Regions from separate parts of the Bradyrhizobium sp. RDM12 genome, predicted to be linked through region 2. Evidence: predicted binding sites of a transcription regulator. Region 2 holds the regulator's gene; each other region holds the start of a gene.
What was found. Region 2 encodes HrcA, which represses chaperone genes, less so after heat shock. Its sites were predicted from a motif close to GTTAGCACTCNCNNNNNGNGAGTGCTAAC; they were not measured.
Positions count from the first base shown of each region.

Region 1: a site for HrcA is predicted at 3,088-3,116, ahead of ACTGJ9_RS20290 (co-chaperone GroES). Genes of this name have one in related genera too.
Region 3: a site for HrcA is predicted at 3,165-3,193, ahead of ACTGJ9_RS10120 (co-chaperone GroES). Genes of this name have one in related genera too.

Region 1 is NZ_CM133064.1:4,198,413-4,204,724, forward strand. It holds gene ACTGJ9_RS20270 (LysR family transcriptional regulator) at 1-320, shown strand, start outside; gene ACTGJ9_RS20275 (hypothetical protein) at 448-669, shown strand; gene ACTGJ9_RS20280 (GIY-YIG nuclease family protein) at 638-925, shown strand; gene groL (chaperonin GroEL) at 1,044-2,684, opposite strand; gene ACTGJ9_RS20290 (co-chaperone GroES) at 2,729-3,043, opposite strand; partial or broken gene ACTGJ9_RS20295 (usg protein) at 3,420-3,706, shown strand; gene ACTGJ9_RS20300 (cupin domain-containing protein) at 3,861-4,424, shown strand; gene ACTGJ9_RS20305 (NupC/NupG family nucleoside CNT transporter) at 4,572-5,822, opposite strand; gene ACTGJ9_RS20310 (MFS transporter) at 5,981-6,312, shown strand, end outside.
Region 2 is NZ_CM133064.1:1,179,438-1,185,749, reverse strand. It holds gene hemW (radical SAM family heme chaperone HemW) at 1-1,076, opposite strand, end outside; gene rdgB (RdgB/HAM1 family non-canonical purine NTP pyrophosphatase) at 1,093-1,728, opposite strand; gene rph (ribonuclease PH) at 1,740-2,453, opposite strand; gene hrcA (heat-inducible transcriptional repressor HrcA) at 2,634-3,722, shown strand; gene grpE (nucleotide exchange factor GrpE) at 3,821-4,426, shown strand; gene ACTGJ9_RS05550 (IS5 family transposase) at 4,617-5,441, shown strand; gene pncA (bifunctional nicotinamidase/pyrazinamidase) at 5,505-6,227, opposite strand.
Region 3 is NZ_CM133064.1:2,124,054-2,130,365, reverse strand. It holds gene ACTGJ9_RS10140 (DUF2076 domain-containing protein) at 1-224, shown strand, start outside; gene ACTGJ9_RS10135 (L,D-transpeptidase) at 295-1,110, opposite strand; gene ACTGJ9_RS10130 (protein phosphatase CheZ) at 1,423-2,202, shown strand; gene ACTGJ9_RS10125 (hypothetical protein) at 2,449-2,970, opposite strand; gene ACTGJ9_RS10120 (co-chaperone GroES) at 3,289-3,585, shown strand; gene groL (chaperonin GroEL) at 3,703-5,331, shown strand; gene ACTGJ9_RS10110 (hypothetical protein) at 5,475-6,312, shown strand, end outside.

The DNA.
Region 1 (6,312 bases), 3.0 Mb from region 2:
AGCCGGTGCTGTGCGCCTATCCGGACGAGCTCGGTGCCATTCCGGAGATGCAATTCCTGCGCACGAAGCAAGCCCGCGCGCGCTGCGTCACCGACAACGTCCGCGTCATTCGTAACCTGATCCGCTCGTATCAGGTCGCCGGCGTGTTGCCCGAGTATGTCTGCGCGGATCTGCTCGGGGATCGCCGCCTGCGCGCCACGCTGCTGCCGAAGCGACGCGACGTCTGGCTGCTCGTGCAAAACCATCTCAAGCGCGACGCCGCAACGCGCGTGACGATCGACTGGGTGAGGGCGTGTTTCCAGGACATGTCGCGCGGTTGATCGTCAGCAGGCGGTCCTTTGAACGCAGCTTGGCAACTTGACGACCAAGTCACGCAGGCCTGGGGATTGTGCGCGCCCATAGGTTGCGCAACCCTGTGGCGACGACAAATCCCGGGCAGGGCAGGCGATGACCACTCTTGAGAGCACGAACCGGCCGCGCGCCAGATCCAGCGAATGGAAGGCGATCGTCATCCTGATCCTGCTCGTCCCCGTGCTGTGGTCGCCACCGTTCCTGTTTCGCATCCTCCTGTATCAGCCGTTCAATAATCCGTCGGGCTCAATGACGCCCACGCTGGTGATCGGCGACCACGGATGTAATGGCCTACTATGTCTACATCCTCGCAAGTAAGAAGCACGGCACGCTCTACATCGGCGTGACTAACGATCTCGTGCGTCGTGTGTATGAACACAAGACCAAGGCCGTTCCGGGCTTCACGACAAAATACGGTGTAGACAAGCTCGTGCCGTTCGAAATCTTCGATGATCCTGTGAGCGCTATTGCGCGCGAAAAGGAGCTCAAGAAGTGGCGGCGGGATTGGAAGACGCGGCTGATCGAAGAGCAGAAGCCGAACTGGGATGATCTCTATAGTGGGATAGCCAACTGAGGTTCGTGGTTATGGATTCCGGGCTCGCGCCCAAGCGGGCGCGCCCCGGAATGACCAGCCCACAAACAAAAACCCCGGCGTCGCTGCCGGGGTTTCGTAGTCCTCGAGGTGGCTGGACTTAGAAGTCCATGCCGCCCATGCCGCCGCCCGGGGGCATCGCCGGACCGGCGCCGCCCTTCTTGGGCAGTTCGGCGACCATGGCTTCCGTGGTGATCAGCAGGGCCGCAACCGAGGCTGCGTTCTGGATCGCGGTACGGACCACCTTGGTCGGGTCGATGATGCCCTTCTTGACGAGGTCGCCGTACTCACCGGTCTGGGAGTCGAAGCCGAAAGCGTACGACTTGTTCTCCAGCACCTTGCCGACGATCACCGAGCCGTCTTCACCGGCATTGATGGCGATCTGGCGAGCGGGCGCGGAGAGCGCCTTGCGCACGATCTCGACGCCGGTCTTCTGGTCGTCGTTCTTGGTGCGCAGGCCCTTGAGCTGCTCGGAAGCACGGAGCAGGGCGACGCCGCCGCCCGGGACGATGCCTTCTTCCACAGCCGCGCGGGTCGCATGCATCGCGTCATCAACGCGATCCTTGCGCTCCTTCACCTCGACTTCGGTCGCGCCGCCGACGCGGATCACCGCGACGCCGCCAGCGAGCTTGGCGAGACGCTCCTGGAGCTTCTCACGGTCGTAGTCCGAGGTGGTTTCCTCGATCTGTGCCTTGATCTGGGCCACGCGCGCCTCGATGTCGGCCTTCTTGCCGGCGCCGTTGACGATCGTGGTGTTCTCCTTGTCGATCATCACCTTCTTGGCGCGACCGAGCATGTTGAGCGTGACGTTCTCGAGCTTGATGCCGAGATCTTCCGAGATCGCCTGGCCGCCGGTCAGGATCGCGATGTCCTGCAGCATGGCCTTGCGGCGATCGCCGAAGCCCGGAGCCTTGACGGCCGCGACCTTCAGACCACCGCGCAGACGGTTCACGACCAAGGTCGCGAGCGCCTCGCCTTCGACGTCCTCGGCGACGATGACCAGCGGCTTGCCGGTCTGCACCACGGCCTCGAGCAGCGGGAGCAGCTCGTTCAGCGAGGAGAGCTTCTTCTCGTTGATGAGGATGTAGGCGTCGTCCATCTCAACGCGCATCTTGTCGGCGTTGGTGACGAAGTAGGGCGAGATGTAGCCGCGGTCGAACTGCATGCCCTCGACGACGTCGAGTTCGGTCTCGAGCGACTTGGCTTCCTCGACGGTGATGACACCCTCGTTGCCGACCTTCTTCATGGCGTCGGAGAGGAACTTGCCGATCTCGGCATCGCCGTTGGCGGAGATGGTGCCGACCTGGGCGATCTCGTCGTTCGAGGTGACCTTCTTCGAGTTCTTCTGAAGGTCCGCGACGACGGCTTCGACCGCGAGGTCGATGCCGCGCTTGAGGTCCATCGGGTTCATGCCGGCGGCAACCGACTTGGCGCCTTCACGGACGATCGCAGCCGCCAGAACGGTGGCGGTGGTGGTGCCATCGCCGGCCGCGTCAGCGGACTTGGAGGCGACTTCGCGCACCATCTGCGCGCCCATGTTCTCGAACTTGTCCTCGAGCTCGATCTCCTTGGCGACGGTGACGCCGTCCTTGGTGATGCGGGGAGCGCCGAACGACTTGTCGAGCACGACGTTGCGGCCCTTCGGGCCCAGCGTCACCTTCACCGCGTTGGCGAGGATGTCGACGCCGCGCAGCATGCGGTCGCGCGCGTCGACGGAGAATTTGACTTCTTTAGCTGCCATCTGGATTTTTCCTTAGGTGTTGATCTGGGTGCGGGAGGGGGCTGTTAGGCCGCCTTCTTCTTGGAAGCGGGGACGTCGAGGACGCCCATGATGTCGCTTTCCTTCATGATCAGCAGGTCGACGTTGTCGATCTTGACCTCGGTGCCGGACCACTTGCCGAACAGCACGCGGTCGCCGACCTTCAGGTCGATCGGGATCAGCTTGCCGGCTTCGTCACGGCCACCCGGGCCCACGGCGACGATTTCGCCCTGGGACGGCTTTTCCTTGGCAGTGTCGGGAATGATGATGCCGCCAGCGGTCTTCTCTTCTGCGTCAATGCGCTTGACCACGACGCGGTCGTGAAGCGGACGGAAGTTCATGCAGTCCTCCTAAGCAATTGCTCGGGTTGATGATTTCTGGGGTTGTTAGCAATCGATGCCCGTGAGTGCTACACAGGCATGGTTCAAATAGGACAGGATTTTTGCGGGGGCAAGAGCTTCTAGCAGAAAAATAAGCACTCCGGCGCTCGGTCTGCCAACTTTCTTGACCATCGTTAACCGGCCTTCACCACCGTATTAGCACGGGGCGCGATCTGCTGCTAACGCATTGAATTTCAACAGCTTGTTAAACTTTTGGGCTTGAGATGGGTTGTCAGTTTGCGTCACATTTCTCTCATGTGAGCGCATCAGTCCGGGTGGCTCGTAGGGCGCACCGACCAAGCCACCCCATGAATGCGCTCCTGCAAAGGAGGTTGGCATGGGCTTGCCGAGTGGGGCCGTTTCCGATGATTTCCGGAAACAGCTATTGGGTTACGGACTGACGACGGCGCAGATTCTTTATCGGATGCCGGATCATCCTCGCTGCTTCAGACTTACGTCTGGCAGAACTACGACATGTTTCCGAAATTTCCGGCGCTAAAGGATTTCCTGGCGTTCTGGACCGAGAAGCTCGACGGCCCGCTGCATTCGGTGACGGTGGCCCATTCCAAGCTGATCAAGCCGGCCGAGCTGCGCTCCGTGGATGGCGTGTTCCGGCTGAATTGAAGGCGGCAACGTCGGTGTCGCAGGATGGGCAAAGGTGCGCACTGCCCGCCATCTCTCCGCTTCCATTTGCAATGGTGGGCACGCTTCCGCTTTGCCCGCCCTACGGACCTTTTTCCGTGTTAGCCTCCTCGCACAACAACAGGGAGGCCGGCCCATGGCCAAGAAAACCAACAAGAAAACAAAATCGCGCAGCGCAGCCCAAACGGCGGTGAAGAAGCAGAGCAGCGCCAAATCCGCCGCGCGATCCTCCGCGCGCAAGGCAGTGAAGGCCAAGGTGCGCACGACACCCGCCAAGACGACAACGAAGACCGCAACGAAGAAACCCGCGCGCCCGAAGCAGCGCATCGCCATCAGCCATCACCGCGAGGAAGATTTCAAAGCCGATGGCCTGCGCGCCTACGCAAAATACCGCGACCTCGGCATCGCCGCTGCAAGCCACGGCCTTGCGCAAGCCCACGTCATTCGCCTACAAGGCCCCTGCGATCCGGCCGAAGTATCAAAGCTGCACTTCCACGACGTCGACTTCCAGATGGTCTACGTGCTCAAAGGCTGGGTGAAGACCTACATGGACGGGCAGGGCGAGACCTTGATGCAGGAAGGCAGCGCTTGGACCCAGCCGCCGAAGATCAAGCACATGATCTTGGATTACTCGGATGACGTGGAATTGCTTGAAGTGATCCTGCCGGCAGAGTTCAGGACGGTGGAGTTGAAGGCGTAGGCCGCGCGTCTCTCTCCGCCGTCATTGCGAGGAGCTCGCGACAAAATTGCGAAGCCATTTTGCGCTGATCCGACGAAGCAATCCAAACTATTTCCGCAGATGCTTTTCTGGATTGCTTCGCTGCGCTCGCAACGACGGTGGAGAGATCTAAGTCAACACCCCCACGATCGCGCCCATCAGACACGTCGTCAGCGTCCCCGACACGATCGACTTCAGTCCGAGCGCATTGATCTCGTCGCGCCGCTCCGGCGCCATCACCCCTAAGCCGCCGATCATGATGCCGAGGCTGGCGAAATTGGCGAAGCCGCACATGGCGTAGAGCATGATCAGGCGCGAGCGCGGATCGAGCGTACCCGGCGGCAGTTTCGAGAAGTCGACATAGGCGATCAGCTCGTTGAGCACGGTTTTCGTGCCCATCAGGCTGCCTGCGGTCACGGCCTGATCCCATGGCAATCCCATCAGCCAGCACACCGGCGCCATCACGCGCCCCAGCAGGCGTTGCAACGAGATCGCGGCGCCGCCGATGTTTGGCAGCAGGCCGAGGATGGCGTTGACGAGATAGACCAGCGCCACCAGCACCAGCAGCATTGCGACGATGTTGATGAGCAGTTCGATCCCCGCGCTCGTGCCTTTGACGATCGCATCCATCGTGCTGGACACCTCCATCTCCGGATCTTCCAGCGCGCCGCCGGTGCGCTTGTCCGAGGTCTCCGGCACCATGATCAGGCTGACGAGGATCGCGGCCGGCGCGCCCAGCACCGAGGCGATGACGAAATGCGCGGCGGAATCCGGGATGAGAGGGGCGAGGAGAGTCGCATAGAGCACCAGCACGGTGCCTGCGATGCCCGCCATGCCGCCGGTCATCACCAGGAACAATTCGCTGCGGCTCATCTGGGCCAGATAGGGCCGCACGAACAGCGGCGCTTCGACCATGCCGAGGAAGATGTTGGCGGCGGTCGAGAGCCCGACCGCACCGCCGACGCCGAGCGTGCGCTCGAGCAGCCAGGCCATGCCGCGGACGATCGGCGGCAGCACGCGCCAATAGAACAACAGCGTCGTCAGCACGCTCATCACCAGCACGATCGGCAGCGCCTGAAACGCCAGAACGAAATCGGCGCCCGGCGCCTTCAGCACGAAGGGCAGGGGACCGCCGCCGACATAGCCGAACACGAAGGAGGAGCCGGCCCGCGAGGCCGCGGAAATGGCGCCGACCGCGTCATTGATGGCGCCGAAGGCATGCGCCACGATCGGCACCTTCAGCAGCACGATCGCAGTGGCGAAAGTCACGACCAGGCCGATCAGCGCCTGCCGAAGCGAGACCGCGCGGCGATTCTCCGCCAGCGCGAAGGCGATCAGCAGCAATGCGAAAACGCCGAGTGTCGATTGCAGCCGTAGCATGATGTCCCCAAAGCCCCCGTGATTATGGCCGCGCGGGCGTTGCAAACGCAATGCCGGATGGTCGCGGGAGCGGCGCGTTGTTGACAAGCAGGCCCGCGTCAGCCACGCGGGGCGCGTCGATACCAGGGGCGGACCAGCCGAGCGTGACCGAACAGGCGATGCCAGAACAGCCAGTTTCAGCCGGTCCGGCGGTCAGCGCCGGTGAGCTCCTCCGCCACCGCGCCTTCCTGTTCTTCCTGCTCTCGCGCAGCCTGTCACGCTTTTCCAGCCAGATCGCGGCGGTCGCGATCGGCTGGCAGATTTACGACCTCACCGGCTCGGCTTTCGACCTCGGCATGGTCGGGCTCGTGCAATTCGCGCCGACCGCGCTGCTGGTCTTCGTCGCCGGCCACGCGGCCGACCGCTTTGAGCGCAAGCGCGTGGTCCAGCTCTGCCAGCTCGTGGAGGCCGCGACCGCGCTCTATCTCGCAGGGATCACCTATCTCGGCGC
Region 2 (6,312 bases):
GCGATGCGCTTGGGATCGAGCGGACGGCCGGAGAGCGCGGTGTAGCGATCGGGATCGATACCTTCAGCGAGGCGCAGTCCCATCAGCAAAAATTCGTCGGCGCGTTCTTCGCTGTTGAGAAGATCGTCGGTGACGACGCCATGGCCGCTGCTTTCGACGCGCATCAGCCAGGCTTCGGGGCGCTTCTCGGTGGCAGTGGCGTGGCGGATGCCGTCGATGTCGAGGCGGCCATGCGCGCCGGGGCCGATGCCGGCATATTCCTCGCCGCGCCAGTACACCAGATTGTGCCGGCACTCGGCGCCGCGCCGCGCGTGGTTGGAAATCTCGTAAGCGGGCAGCCCCAGCTTGTCGCAGGTCTCCTGCGTCACGTCGTAGAGCGCGCGTGCGACCGCTTCGTCAGGTGTCTTCAGCTTGCCGGCCCGATGCAGACCGAAGAACGGCGTGCCTTCTTCGATCGTCAATTGATAGAGCGACAGATGCTCGGCCGCTTCGCCGATTGCGAGACGCAGTTCATCGGCCCACATCGCCGGGGTCTGGTCCGGGCGGGCGTAGATCAGGTCGAACGAGTAGCGGTCGAACGAGCGGCGCGCGATCGCGACCGCATCGAGCGCCTCGCGCGCGCTGTGCATGCGGCCCAGCGCCTTCAGCGAGGTGTCGTCGAGCGCCTGCACGCCGAGCGAGACGCGGTTGACGCCGGCGGTGCGATAGCCGGCAAAGCGCGTGGCTTCGACACTGGTCGGGTTTGCCTCGAGCGTCACTTCGACGTCGTTGCCAACTTTCCAGTGCTTGCCGATCGCATCGAGCACGGCGCCGACGGTTGCGGGCTGCATCAGCGACGGTGTGCCGCCGCCGAGAAAGATCGAGGTCACCTCGCGGCCGGGCGAGCGCTGTGCGGTGGTTTCGATCTCGCGGGCGAAGGCGGCGGCAAAGCGCGCCTCGTCGATCGCGGCGTGGCGGACATGGCTGTTGAAGTCGCAATAGGGGCACTTCGACAGGCAGAACGGCCAGTGCACGTAGACGCCAAAGGCTTCGGATTCTTGTTTTGACGCGTTTTCCTGGCGCGAACCGGTATCCACTTCGCTCGAAAACGCTCTAGCGCGGCTCAAGGCAGATCTCCGCCAGTTTCACGAAGGCGCGGGCGCGGTGCGACAGGCCGAGACCGAGCGGTGGCAGGCCGTGCTTTTCGATGCTCGTCATCTCGCCGAAGGTGCGGTCGTAACCATCCGGCAGGAACATCGGATCGTAGCCGAAGCCGGCGGTGCCGCGCGGCGGCCAGACCAGGGTGCCGTCGACGCGCGCCTCGACTTCTTCGAGATGATCGTCGGGCCATGCGACGCACAGCGCCGAGACGAAATGCGCCTTGCGCTGGTCCGGCTTGGTGGCGCCACGCTCCTGCAACAGGCGTTCGATCTGCGCCATTGCGGCAGCGAAGTCTTTGGACGGTCCGGCCCAGCGCGCGCTGTAGATGCCGGGCGCGCCGTCGAGCGCATCGACCACGATACCGGAATCGTCGGCGAACGCGGGCAATTTCGTCGCCTGCGCCGCCGCGATCGCCTTGATCGCGGCGTTCGTGCGGAAATCGTTGCCGGTCTCGTCCGGCTCGGGCAGGCCGAGCTCGCCGGCCGACACCACTTCGATACCGTGAGGCGCGAGCAGCTCCTTCATCTCGGCGAGCTTGCCGGGATTGTGGGTCGCGATGACGAGCTTTCCGGTGATTCGACGGTGCATGAGCCTATTGACTACGCGACAGCCAGTTTCTGCAAGTCCACGAGACGCGCGATGCCCTTTTGCGCCAAGGCGATCAGCGCGAGGAACTCGTCCTGCGTAAACGCCTCGCGCTCCGCGGTGCCCTGCACCTCGATGATGCGGCCGTCGCCGGTCATGACGAAATTGGCGTCGGTCTCGGCTTCGGAATCCTCGGCATAGTCGAGATCCAGCACCGGCTTGCCCTGATAGATGCCGCAGGAGATCGCGGCGACGTTGTCGCGCATCACATTGGCCTTGATCATGTTGCGCGTCTTCATCCAGTTGATGCAGTCGGCGAGCGCGACCCAGGCACCGGTGATCGAGGCGGTGCGGGTGCCGCCGTCGGCCTGGAGTACGTCGCAATCGACCGTGATCTGGCGCTCACCGAGCGCTTCGAGATCGACGATGGTGCGCAACGAACGCCCGATCAGGCGCTGAATCTCGACGGTGCGGCCGCTCTGCTTGCCGGCGGCAGCTTCGCGGCGGGTGCGTTCGGAGGTCGCGCGCGGCAGCATGCCGTATTCGGCGGTGACCCAGCCGCGGCCTTGGCCCTTCAGCCAGGGCGGCAGGCGGTCTTCCAGTGTCGCGGTGACAAGCACATGGGTGTCGCCGAATTTCACCAGGCACGAGCCTTCCGCGTATTTGACCACGCCACGCTCCAGCGTCACGGGGCGCAATTCGTCGGGCGCACGGCGGCTTGGCCGCATGGGAAATCCTCCAAAACTCTCGGAAAAGGGCTGTTCGCGGTGCTTGTAGGTGGGGTGAGGGTGGGCGGCAAGGGGGGACGACAAGGCTTTTTCACCCCCGGTTTTCCACCCCGCAAACGCCACGCTTGTCAGAACGCTCAGGGATGGACAAATTATGAGCGTCTGAGAGGAGTTACCGCTGTGGCCCATCACGATCCGATCCATCTGATCGCGCCGCCCCCAGGGCTTGCCCAGCTCAACGAGCGTTCCCGCGACATCTTTCGTCAAATTGTCGAAAGCTATCTCGCGACCGGCGAGCCGGTTGGCTCGCGCAACATATCGCGGCTGATCGCGATGCCACTGTCGCCGGCCTCGGTCCGCAACGTCATGGCGGATCTGGAACATCTCGGCCTCATCTATGCGCCCCACACCTCTGCCGGCCGGTTGCCGACGGAACTCGGCTTGCGCTTCTTTGTCGACGCCCTGATGCAAGTCGGCGATCTCAACGACGCCGAGCGGCAGTCGATTCAAAGCCAGCTGACCTCGGTCGGGCAGGCGCAGTCGGTCGAGGCGGCGCTCGATCAGGCGCTGACGCGGCTGTCGGGTCTCACCCGCACCGCGGCGGTCGTCCTGACGCCGAAATCGAATACCCGGCTGAAGCACATCGAATTCGTCCGGCTGGAACCCGAGAAGGCGCTGGTGATCCTGGTCGGCGAGGATGGCCAGGTCGAAAACCGCGTGCTCACGCTACCGCCGGGGGTTCCCTCCTCGGCCATCACCGAGGCCGGCAATTTCCTCAATTCGCGGATTCGCGGCCGGACGCTCGCCGAGGCGCGACTCGAGCTGGAAACCGCGCTCGCGGAGGCTCGTGCCGAGCTCGATCAATTGACGCAAAAGGTGATCTCGGCCGGGATTGCGAGCTGGTCCGGCGGGGAGAATGAGGACCGCCAGCTGATCGTTCGCGGCCACGCCAATCTGCTGGAGGATCTGCACGCGCTGGAGGATCTCGAGCGGGTGCGGCTGCTGTTCGACGATCTCGAGACCAAGCGTGGCGTGATCGACCTGCTGGGGCGCGCCGAAACCGCCGAAGGCGTGCGGATTTTCATCGGTTCGGAGAACAAGCTGTTCTCGCTGTCGGGCTCGTCCACCATCATCTCGCCCTATCGGGATGCCGCCGGCCGCATCGTCGGCGTTTTGGGCGTGATCGGGCCGACGCGGCTGAATTATGCCCGTGTGATCCCGACCGTGGACTACGCCGCCCGCATCGTCAGCCGGCTGCTGGGGGGCTGACCGGCATTTGGGCCGATCACGGGCGCTTGATTTTCAGCGCCCGAAGCACGATATCCGGGCCAGCAAAATCCTGTAAGACGAGTTTGAAAAGAGAGCCGATGACCGATCGAGACCGGCAACCTGAAGACACGACTGCCGCGACCGGCGAGCCGGTGGTGTCAAAACCCTACATCATGCCCGACGATCCCGAGCCGGGTTCGGTGGAATTGCTGCAGAGGGAAGCCGCCGAGGCGCGCGACCGCATGCTGCGGACGCTGGCCGAGATGGAAAATCTGCGCAAGCGCACCGCCAAGGAGGTCGCTGACTCCAAGCTCTACGGCGTCACCGGCTTTGCCCGCGACGTGCTCGACATCGCCGACAATCTTCAGCGCGCGCTTGACGCCGTTCCGGCCGAAGCGCGTGCCGCCGCCGACCCTGGCCTGACCGCGCTGATCGAAGGCGTCGAGCTCACCGAGCGCTCGCTGCTCAACGCGCTGGAAAAGCACGGCGTGAGGAAGTTCGATCCGCAGGGCCAGAAGTTCGATCCGAACTTCCAGCAGGCGATGTACGAGGTGCCCGATGCGTCGGTGCCCGCCGGCACCGTGGTGCAGGTCATGCAGGCCGGCTACACCATCGGCGATCGCGTGCTGCGTCCGGCGCTGGTCGGCGTCGCCAAGGGCGGTGCCAAGCCCGCGCCCGCGGCGAACAGCAACGAGGCGAACTGATTGATCCTCATGGTGAGGAGGCGCGCGAGCGCCGTCTCGAACCATGCAGGCCCGGCTCTAGCATCCCGGCCTTCCATCCTTCGAGACGCGCGCTAAGAGGCGCGCTCCTCAGAGCCTGACCGAAAAAGAAAGTTGAGTGATTCCAGCCGGTTGTGATTCCTTGTGTTTGCGAAGACTCAAGGAGCACAACATGAGTTGGACTGAAACCACCCGACAGCAATATCGGCGCGACGGACTGCGTTATGCAAGCGACATGACGGACGCGGAATGGAAGTTGATCGAGCCGTTGCTACCTGCACGATCGCGGCGCGGCCGGCCGCGCAAGATCAGCCTGCGGGTGATTGTGAATGCAATCCTCTACGTTGGAGCCAGAGGCTGCCAATGGCGAGCGCTGCCGAAGGACTTTCCGCCATACTCGACGGTTCAGCATTATTTTTACAAGTGGCGCGGTTCTGGCTTATGGCGCACGGTCAACGACGCGCTGGTCCGACGAGTGCGCGAGCGACAAGGACGCAAGCCTGTTCCAACAGCTGGCGTCATCGACAGCCAGAGTGTGAAAACCACGGAAAGTGGCGGTCCAAGCGGGTTTGACATGGCGAAGCGGATCAAGGGACGCAAGCGTCATATCGTCACTGATACCGAGGGCTCCTTGCTGGCTGTGCAGGTGCATGCCGCCAATGTTCAAGACAATCATGGTGCAGTCCCGCTGTTGCGGATCATCGGCCGTCTATTCCCCACCCTGCGCCACATCTTCGCCGATCGTGTCTACCGTGGCCCAAAGCTGCTCGATGCGATCGCTGATTTTGGCCAATGGACGATTGAAATCGTCACCCGCTCGCAAAGCGTTGGAACGTTCAAAGCCGAGCCTCGACGTTGGGTCATCGAGCGCACGTTTGCCTGGTTCGGCCGCAACCGACGGCTCGCCAAAGACTTCGAGGCAACCATCGCCAGCGCGGAAGCTTGGGTCTTGATCGCCAGTATCCGCCTGCTCTCCCGCCGTTTGGCCAGAACCTGAGATACCAATGACTTATTTTGAGTCAGACTCTCAGGATGAGGGTCTTGCAGTTTTACCTGCCGCTTACGCGCTCGCCGCGATATCCGCAGACTGAATCCGCTTCACGCCGGCCTTGGCCATATCGGCCCAGGCCTTCGCGAGCGAGCCCTGATTGTCGATGCCGCGGCAGGCGTCTTCCACCACATAGACCTCAAAACCCGCCTTGCGCGCATCGAGCGCGGTCCAGGCGACGCAGAAATCCGTTGCAAGACCGGCAACGAAGACGCGCTTGATCTTGCGGCCCTTGAGATAGCCGGCAAGCCCGGTCGAGGTCTTGCCGTCGGCTTCGAGGAACGCCGAATAGCTGTCGACGTCCTTGTGAAAGCCCTTGCGGATGATGAGCTCGGCCTGCGGGATCGAAAGATCCTTCGACAGCGAGGCGCCGTCGGTGCCCTGCACGCAATGGTCGGGCCACAGCACCTGCTTGCCATAGGGCAGGTCGATGGTCTCGAACGGCTTCTTGCCGGAATGCACCGAAGCGAACGAGACGTGGCCGGGCGTATGCCAGTCCTGCGTCATCACCACGTTCGAGAACGCTTTCGCCATCTTGTTGATCACAGGCACGACCTGCTCGCCTTCCTTCACCGCAAGGCTGCCGCCGGGCAGGAAACAATTTTGCACGTCGATCACGAGCAGCGCGGACGCGTCGTCCGGCTTGATCGTGGCCGCCGCGAAGAGCGCAGTGGGAGCGAGGCCCGCGAGCGCCGTGGTCCCCAGCGCCGTCAAGATCTGTCGTCGATTAAGCATCGTCCGCCTCCCCTCAAACGTGATCCAGTGGAGGGAAGCCTAGTTCCGTTCGTGTACGAACAAAAGCCCGAAAATGCAGCCGGCG
Region 3 (6,312 bases), 940 kb from region 2:
GCGGCGACCAGTCCGGCAGCTCGCTCGCGCGCGATGCCGGCCTCAACGACATCGGGGCGAGCCGGGATCTGCGCCAGGATTCTCAGCAGGGCTTCTTCGACCAGGCCTCGAACGATCGCGACGGCGACGATCAGGACGACGATAACAACGACAACGGCAATATGGACGTAGCCGACGACAGCGACTTCGGCGGCGGAGACGACGGCGGCAGCGATTACGCGTGAGGCTGCTCTGAGCCGCCAAACAACAACGGCCGCCGATGAGGCGGCCGTTTCCATTCGAAACATCAGGTGATCACATCACCACGACCTTGGTGCCGACATTGACACGACCGTAGAGGTCGATGACGTCCTCGTTGCGCATGCGGATGCAGCCGGAGGAGACATTGGTGCCGATGGTCCAGGGCTCGTTGGAGCCGTGAATGCGGTAGAGCGTGGAGCCCAGATACATCGCGCGCGCGCCCAGCGGGTTTTCCGGGCCGCCTTCCATGTGCCGCGGCAGATCGGGACGGCGGGCGATCATTTCCGCCGGCGGCGTCCAATCCGGCCATTCGCGCTTGGCCGTGATCGACTTCACGCCGCTCCAGGTGAAACCCTCGCGTCCGACGCCGATGCCGTAGCGCATCGCCCGGCCGTTGCCCTCGACGAGATAGAGAAACTTGTTGTTGGAATCGACCACGATCGTGCCGGCACTTTCCTTGCCGCTGTAGTCAACAAGTTGTTTCTCGAATTTCGGATCGAACGGACGCTGCCGCGGATCGATGGCCTCCTGCTGGAGACCCGCGCCCTGCTGATATCCACCCTGCATCTGCGGCTCGCCCATCGGCGGCAGGCGGCGTGGATCGTTGTAAGCGGGCTGCTGCTGATAGATCGGCTGCTGCGGCGCATAGGCCGAACCGCGGCCGGGTCCATCGCCGAACAGGAACTCGATGAAGCCACCGCCCATATTTGCGTTGGAGGCGATGCGCACCGGCGCCGGCGGCACCTGCGGCTGGTAAAGCACCGCGGGCGGATCGTTCGGCACCGTATTGTCGAAGGCGCTCGCGCGATCGGCGCCGGCAATGAAGGCGCAAGCGCTGCCGAGCAGCGCGACAGACATTTTCTTGAACATCGACGTACTCTGTACTGTTTCGTCTCGTTGCGTTCGCCGCCGAACGCGGCTTGCTGTCCGCGTCCTCGACGTGGTCAATAAAGAGCAAACTCCGTTTCGTTTGGTAAACGGAAGCCGCGTTTGGATTCACCACGTCGCGAGCGGCGGGGCAATTTGGCGATCAGCGTTTATTTTCGATGAAGGGCGCAGCCTCATGGTTAATCGCGTGTTTGCATGCCGTCGCGCGCGGCCGCACAACGGTTCCTGCCGTGAACCTCGTGTTAAATCGGTTCTGCCTACAAAGACGCGTGAGTGAGGTGGGGGGAGTTCCTGATGGCTGTTCACCGCAAGCGTTTTCGTGTCGAGGATATCGCCGGTGGCGAGATGCCAATTCTTGACGTAGCAGAAGAGGCAGGCCCGATGCATACCGAGATTATGGCGGAGCTGCGCGCGATCCGCGCACAGATGGCAAAGGGCACTGTGCCCATGTCCGGCAGCGCAGCCATGGCGGCGATCGACGCCTCCACCAACCAGGAGCTTTCCGACGCCCGCACGATGCTCGAGACCTATCGGGCGCAGATCGAGCAATGCGAGAAGCTGAAGGTCGAGCTCGACCTCATTCATGACGCCATCGACCGCACCAAGCGCGAGATCGCGACGCTGCACGGCAAGAGCTTTGACGGCGGCGAAATGGCCAAGGTCAATGGCGAGCTCGGCGCGGTGGTCGGAGGCACCGAACAGGCGACCCAGCAGATCCTCGAAGCCGCGGAATCGATCGACCAGGCGGCCAGCGCGATGTCCAAGGTGCAATCGGCCGACCAGCAGAAGCGGCTCGCCGACGACATCCAGGAACGCGTGATCTCGATCTTCGAAGCCTGCAACTTCCAGGACCTGACCGGCCAGCGCATCAGCAAGGTGATGGGCACGATGAAGTTCATCGAGCAGCACATCAATGCGATGATGGAAATCTGGGGCGGCGTCGACGCCATCAAGGCCCACGTGCCGGCGCAGGTCGATACCCGCAGCGAGGACGACAAGCTGCTCAACGGCCCGAAGCTCGCCGGCGACGTCGGCCACGCCTCGCAGGACGACATCGACGCGCTGTTCGATTAAGCGAACGCGATCGAGAGGAAAACAAAACGCCGGCGCGAGCCGGCGTTTTTTGTTTGCCGTCGTTGCGAGACTGCCTTCCCTTCTCCCCTTGTGGGAGAAGGTGGCGCGAAGCGCCGGATGAGGGTTTGCCTCGGCGAATTCAATGAGCGTTGGACTCGCGGAAAGAACCCTCACCCGGCTTCGCTTGCAGCGAAGCCACCCTCTCCCACAAGGGCGAGGGTGCAGTATGCGTCTTGGCTAACTCTACTACGCCCTCGGCGCGCAGCGGACGTAGACCATGTTGCCGTAGCGGGTGGCGGCGTCCTTGTCGACGAAGCGGGTGATCATGACCCGGCCGTCGAAGGAGACGATCTCGCGGTCCTGCTCGCCCGGCGTCGGGCCGGAGGGGCCGATATAATTCTTGCCGCTCGGCGAGCCCTTCAGCCGCAGTTCCTGCGGCGTGGCCTGGTCGGCGAGATGCATGATCACGCCGCCGGAGGAACCGGCGCCGATCACGTAGGGATTTTTGCACTGGGCCCGCGCGGCCGCCTCGGTGCGAGCGCGGTCGGCCGGGTTCTGGAACGAGGCAAGGCCCCAGCGGCCAACGATCTCGTCGGCGCGGATCGAGGCCGGCATTTCCGGCCCGGCGCCCGGCTCGGCCTCGGACGCCGGCTGGGAGGAGGAGAAGGACGGCAGGCTCGTGCCGCCGCCGCAGGCGCCGAGCAGCAGCGCCAGGCAAGAGGCCGCCGCCAGATTGGCAATCGTGCGCGCGTGAGCTGAACTGATCATGGCATTCCCCCAAACAAGTCCATGGCCGCACCCTCCCGCAGCCAAGCGTAAAACCGCTGCCAGAGCAATGACGTCCTAATATACGCCCGCACCGGAATCCAGCTTCCGTAGACACCATGCTATATCCGCCTCACCAATCGCTTAACCACCTTTGCTTGACAGGATCGCGGCCAAGCCATATTTCCGGGCGCACTATTAGCACTCGGAAAGACCGATTGCTAAGCGTACCGTTCGATCCTCGGGCAGAGGGTGGACGGGAGCGCCGCCCTCACCCACTTCCGCTGCTTTCGGAAAACCCAGCCTCCAAAGGGAAACGTCATGGCTAAGTCCAAATTTCGTCCGCTGCATGACCGTGTCGTGGTCAAACGTATCGATGCCGAGGAAAAGACCAAGGGCGGCATCATCATCCCCGACACCGCCAAGGAAAAGCCGTCCCAGGGCGAAGTCGTCGCCGTCGGCCCCGGCGGCCGCGACGAGGCTGGCAAGCTGATCCCGATCGACCTGAAGGTCGGCGACCGCGTGCTGTTCGGCAAGTGGTCGGGCACCGAGGTCAAGATCGACAACGATGAGCTCCTGATCATGAAGGAGTCGGACATCATGGGTGTGATGGCCTAAGGCCGAACGCCTGAACAGCCGCTGAATACCATGCCCGGGTCGTCAGGTCCGGGCATCCATCATTCCACGGCACACCACCAAACAAGACACATCACGACATAACAGGGGTTGCAGACCATGGCTGCCAAGGACGTCAAGTTTTCCGGAGACGCACGCGATCGCATGCTGCGCGGCGTCGACATTCTCGCCAACGCCGTCAAGGTGACGCTCGGCCCCAAGGGCCGCAACGTCGTCATCGAGAAGTCGTTCGGCGCGCCTCGCATCACCAAGGACGGCGTCACCGTCGCCAAGGAGATCGAGCTCGAGGACAAGTTCGAGAACATGGGCGCCCAGATGGTGCGTGAGGTCGCCTCCAAGACCAACGACCTCGCCGGCGACGGCACCACCACCGCGACCGTGCTGGCCCAAGCCATCGTGCGCGAAGGCGCCAAGGCGGTTGCCGCCGGCATGAACCCGATGGACCTCAAGCGGGGGATCGATATTGCCGTGACGGCCGTGGTCAAGGACATCGAGAAGCGGGCCAAGCCGGTCGCCGCCTCCTCCGAGGTCGCCCAGGTCGGCACCATCTCGGCCAATGGCGATACCGCCATCGGCAAGATGATCGCGCAGGCGATGCAGAAGGTCGGCAACGAGGGCGTCATCACCGTCGAGGAAAACAAGTCGCTCGACACCGAAGTCGACATCGTCGAGGGCATGAAGTTCGACCGCGGCTATCTCAGCCCCTATTTCGTGACCAACCCCGAGAAGATGACCGCCGAGCTCGAGGATGCTTACATCCTCCTGCACGAGAAGAAGCTCTCCGGCCTGCAGGCCATGCTGCCGGTGCTGGAAGCCGTGGTGCAGTCGGGCAAGCCGCTCGTCATCATCGCCGAGGACGTCGAGGGCGAGGCGCTGGCGACCCTGGTCGTCAACCGCCTGCGTGGCGGCCTCAAGGTCGCCGCCGTCAAGGCGCCGGGGTTCGGTGATCGCCGCAAGGCCATGCTGGAAGACCTCGCGATCCTGACCGGCGGTCAGCTGATCTCCGAAGATCTCGGCATGAAGCTCGAGAACGTCACGGTGAAGATGCTCGGTCGTGCCGGCAAGGTCGTGATCGACAAGGAGAACACCACGATCGTCAAGGGCGCCGGCAAGAAGCCGGAGATCGAGGCCCGCGTCGGTCAGATCAAGGCCCAGATCGAGGAGACTACCTCGGACTACGACCGTGAGAAACTCCAGGAGCGTCTCGCCAAGCTCGCCGGCGGCGTCGCGGTGATCCGCGTCGGCGGTGCCACCGAGATCGAGGTCAAGGAGAAGAAGGACCGCGTCGAGGACGCGCTCAACGCCACCCGCGCCGCGGTGCAGGAAGGCATCGTCCCCGGCGGCGGCGTGACGCTGCTGCGCGCCAAGAAGGCTGTGGGACGTCTCACCAACGCCAATGCCGACGTGCAGGCCGGCATCAACATCGTGCTGAAGGCGCTTGAAGCTCCGATCCGCCAGATCTCGGAGAATGCCGGCGTGGAAGGCTCCATCGTGGTCGGCAAGATCCTCGAGAACAAGTCCGAGACCTTCGGCTTCGACGCCCAGACCGAGGACTATGTCGACATGATCGAGAAGGGCATCATCGATCCCGCCAAGGTGGTGCGCACCGCGCTGCAGGACGCCGCCTCCGTGGCGGGCCTGCTGGTGACCACCGAGGCGATGGTCGCCGAGGCGCCGAAGAAGGAAACCCGCCCGCAGCCGGCCGGCGGCGGCATGGGCGGCTTCTGAGCCGATCCTCACCCGATCGCGTTGCGAAGGCCGCCTCCGGGCGGCCTTCTTTTTTGCCGATCATGCTGCACGCTTTCCGATTCAACCGGCGGCCAAAACCCACTACGGTGGCGCCCGATTCCATTCCTTCGAGGATCTCGTCAATGCGCGCGCTTCTGGTTTGTTCGACCGCCCTTTTGGCGGCCTTGCTCTCCGTCTCTCCCGAGGTCGCCTCAGCCCAGATGAAGCTGTCGCCGAAGGCCGCGGCGCCCGGCGGCGTGGAGACGCGCTATTTCACCTCGATCGACGGTCTGATGGACGGCAATGCCGACGTGATCCTGAAGGAGACGCGGCAGGGCAAGACGGTCACCGCAGCCGTGCTCGACGTCTGCTACCCCGTCGCCAGGAACTCCGACCGCAAGGACCGCTTCGTCGTCAATCTCCAGATCGCGGGCCAGACGCTGACCGGCACGACCTCGAGCCTCGGCGAGAAGGCGCCGGTCACGGTCAAGCTCACGCGCAAGCCGACCGGCGACACCTTCGAGTTCCGCGGCCAGATCGGCATCGGCCAGGTCGTGACCGAAGTGACCTCGCCCGACAATGCCGATCTCAGTGAGAAGGAATTTCTGGACAACCAGACCACCGACGACGGCATCACGCCCCAGCCGAAGGACTTCACCGAAGTCTCGCCGGAGGCGATCGCGGTCAAGGTCAAGCTGGACAACGCGACCGATTTCCTGAAGAGCCTCAGGGGTCAGGACGTCGAGGTGACGCTGGCAAGTCTCACCGTCGGCTGCGATGCGCTGCGCGCCGGCGAGCAGACCATCAACATGTCGGTCGACCCGGAGCGCTCCGCCGCGCTGCTCGCGAAATTCAAGGCTATGCCGGGCGTCACCGCCGCCGGCTGGACCGCAGGGCTGGCGGAGATGGACCGCACCATCCGCATCCCCGCCGCCGACTGGCGCGATGGCGACAAGATCAACCGCGACAAGCTCGCCAGCG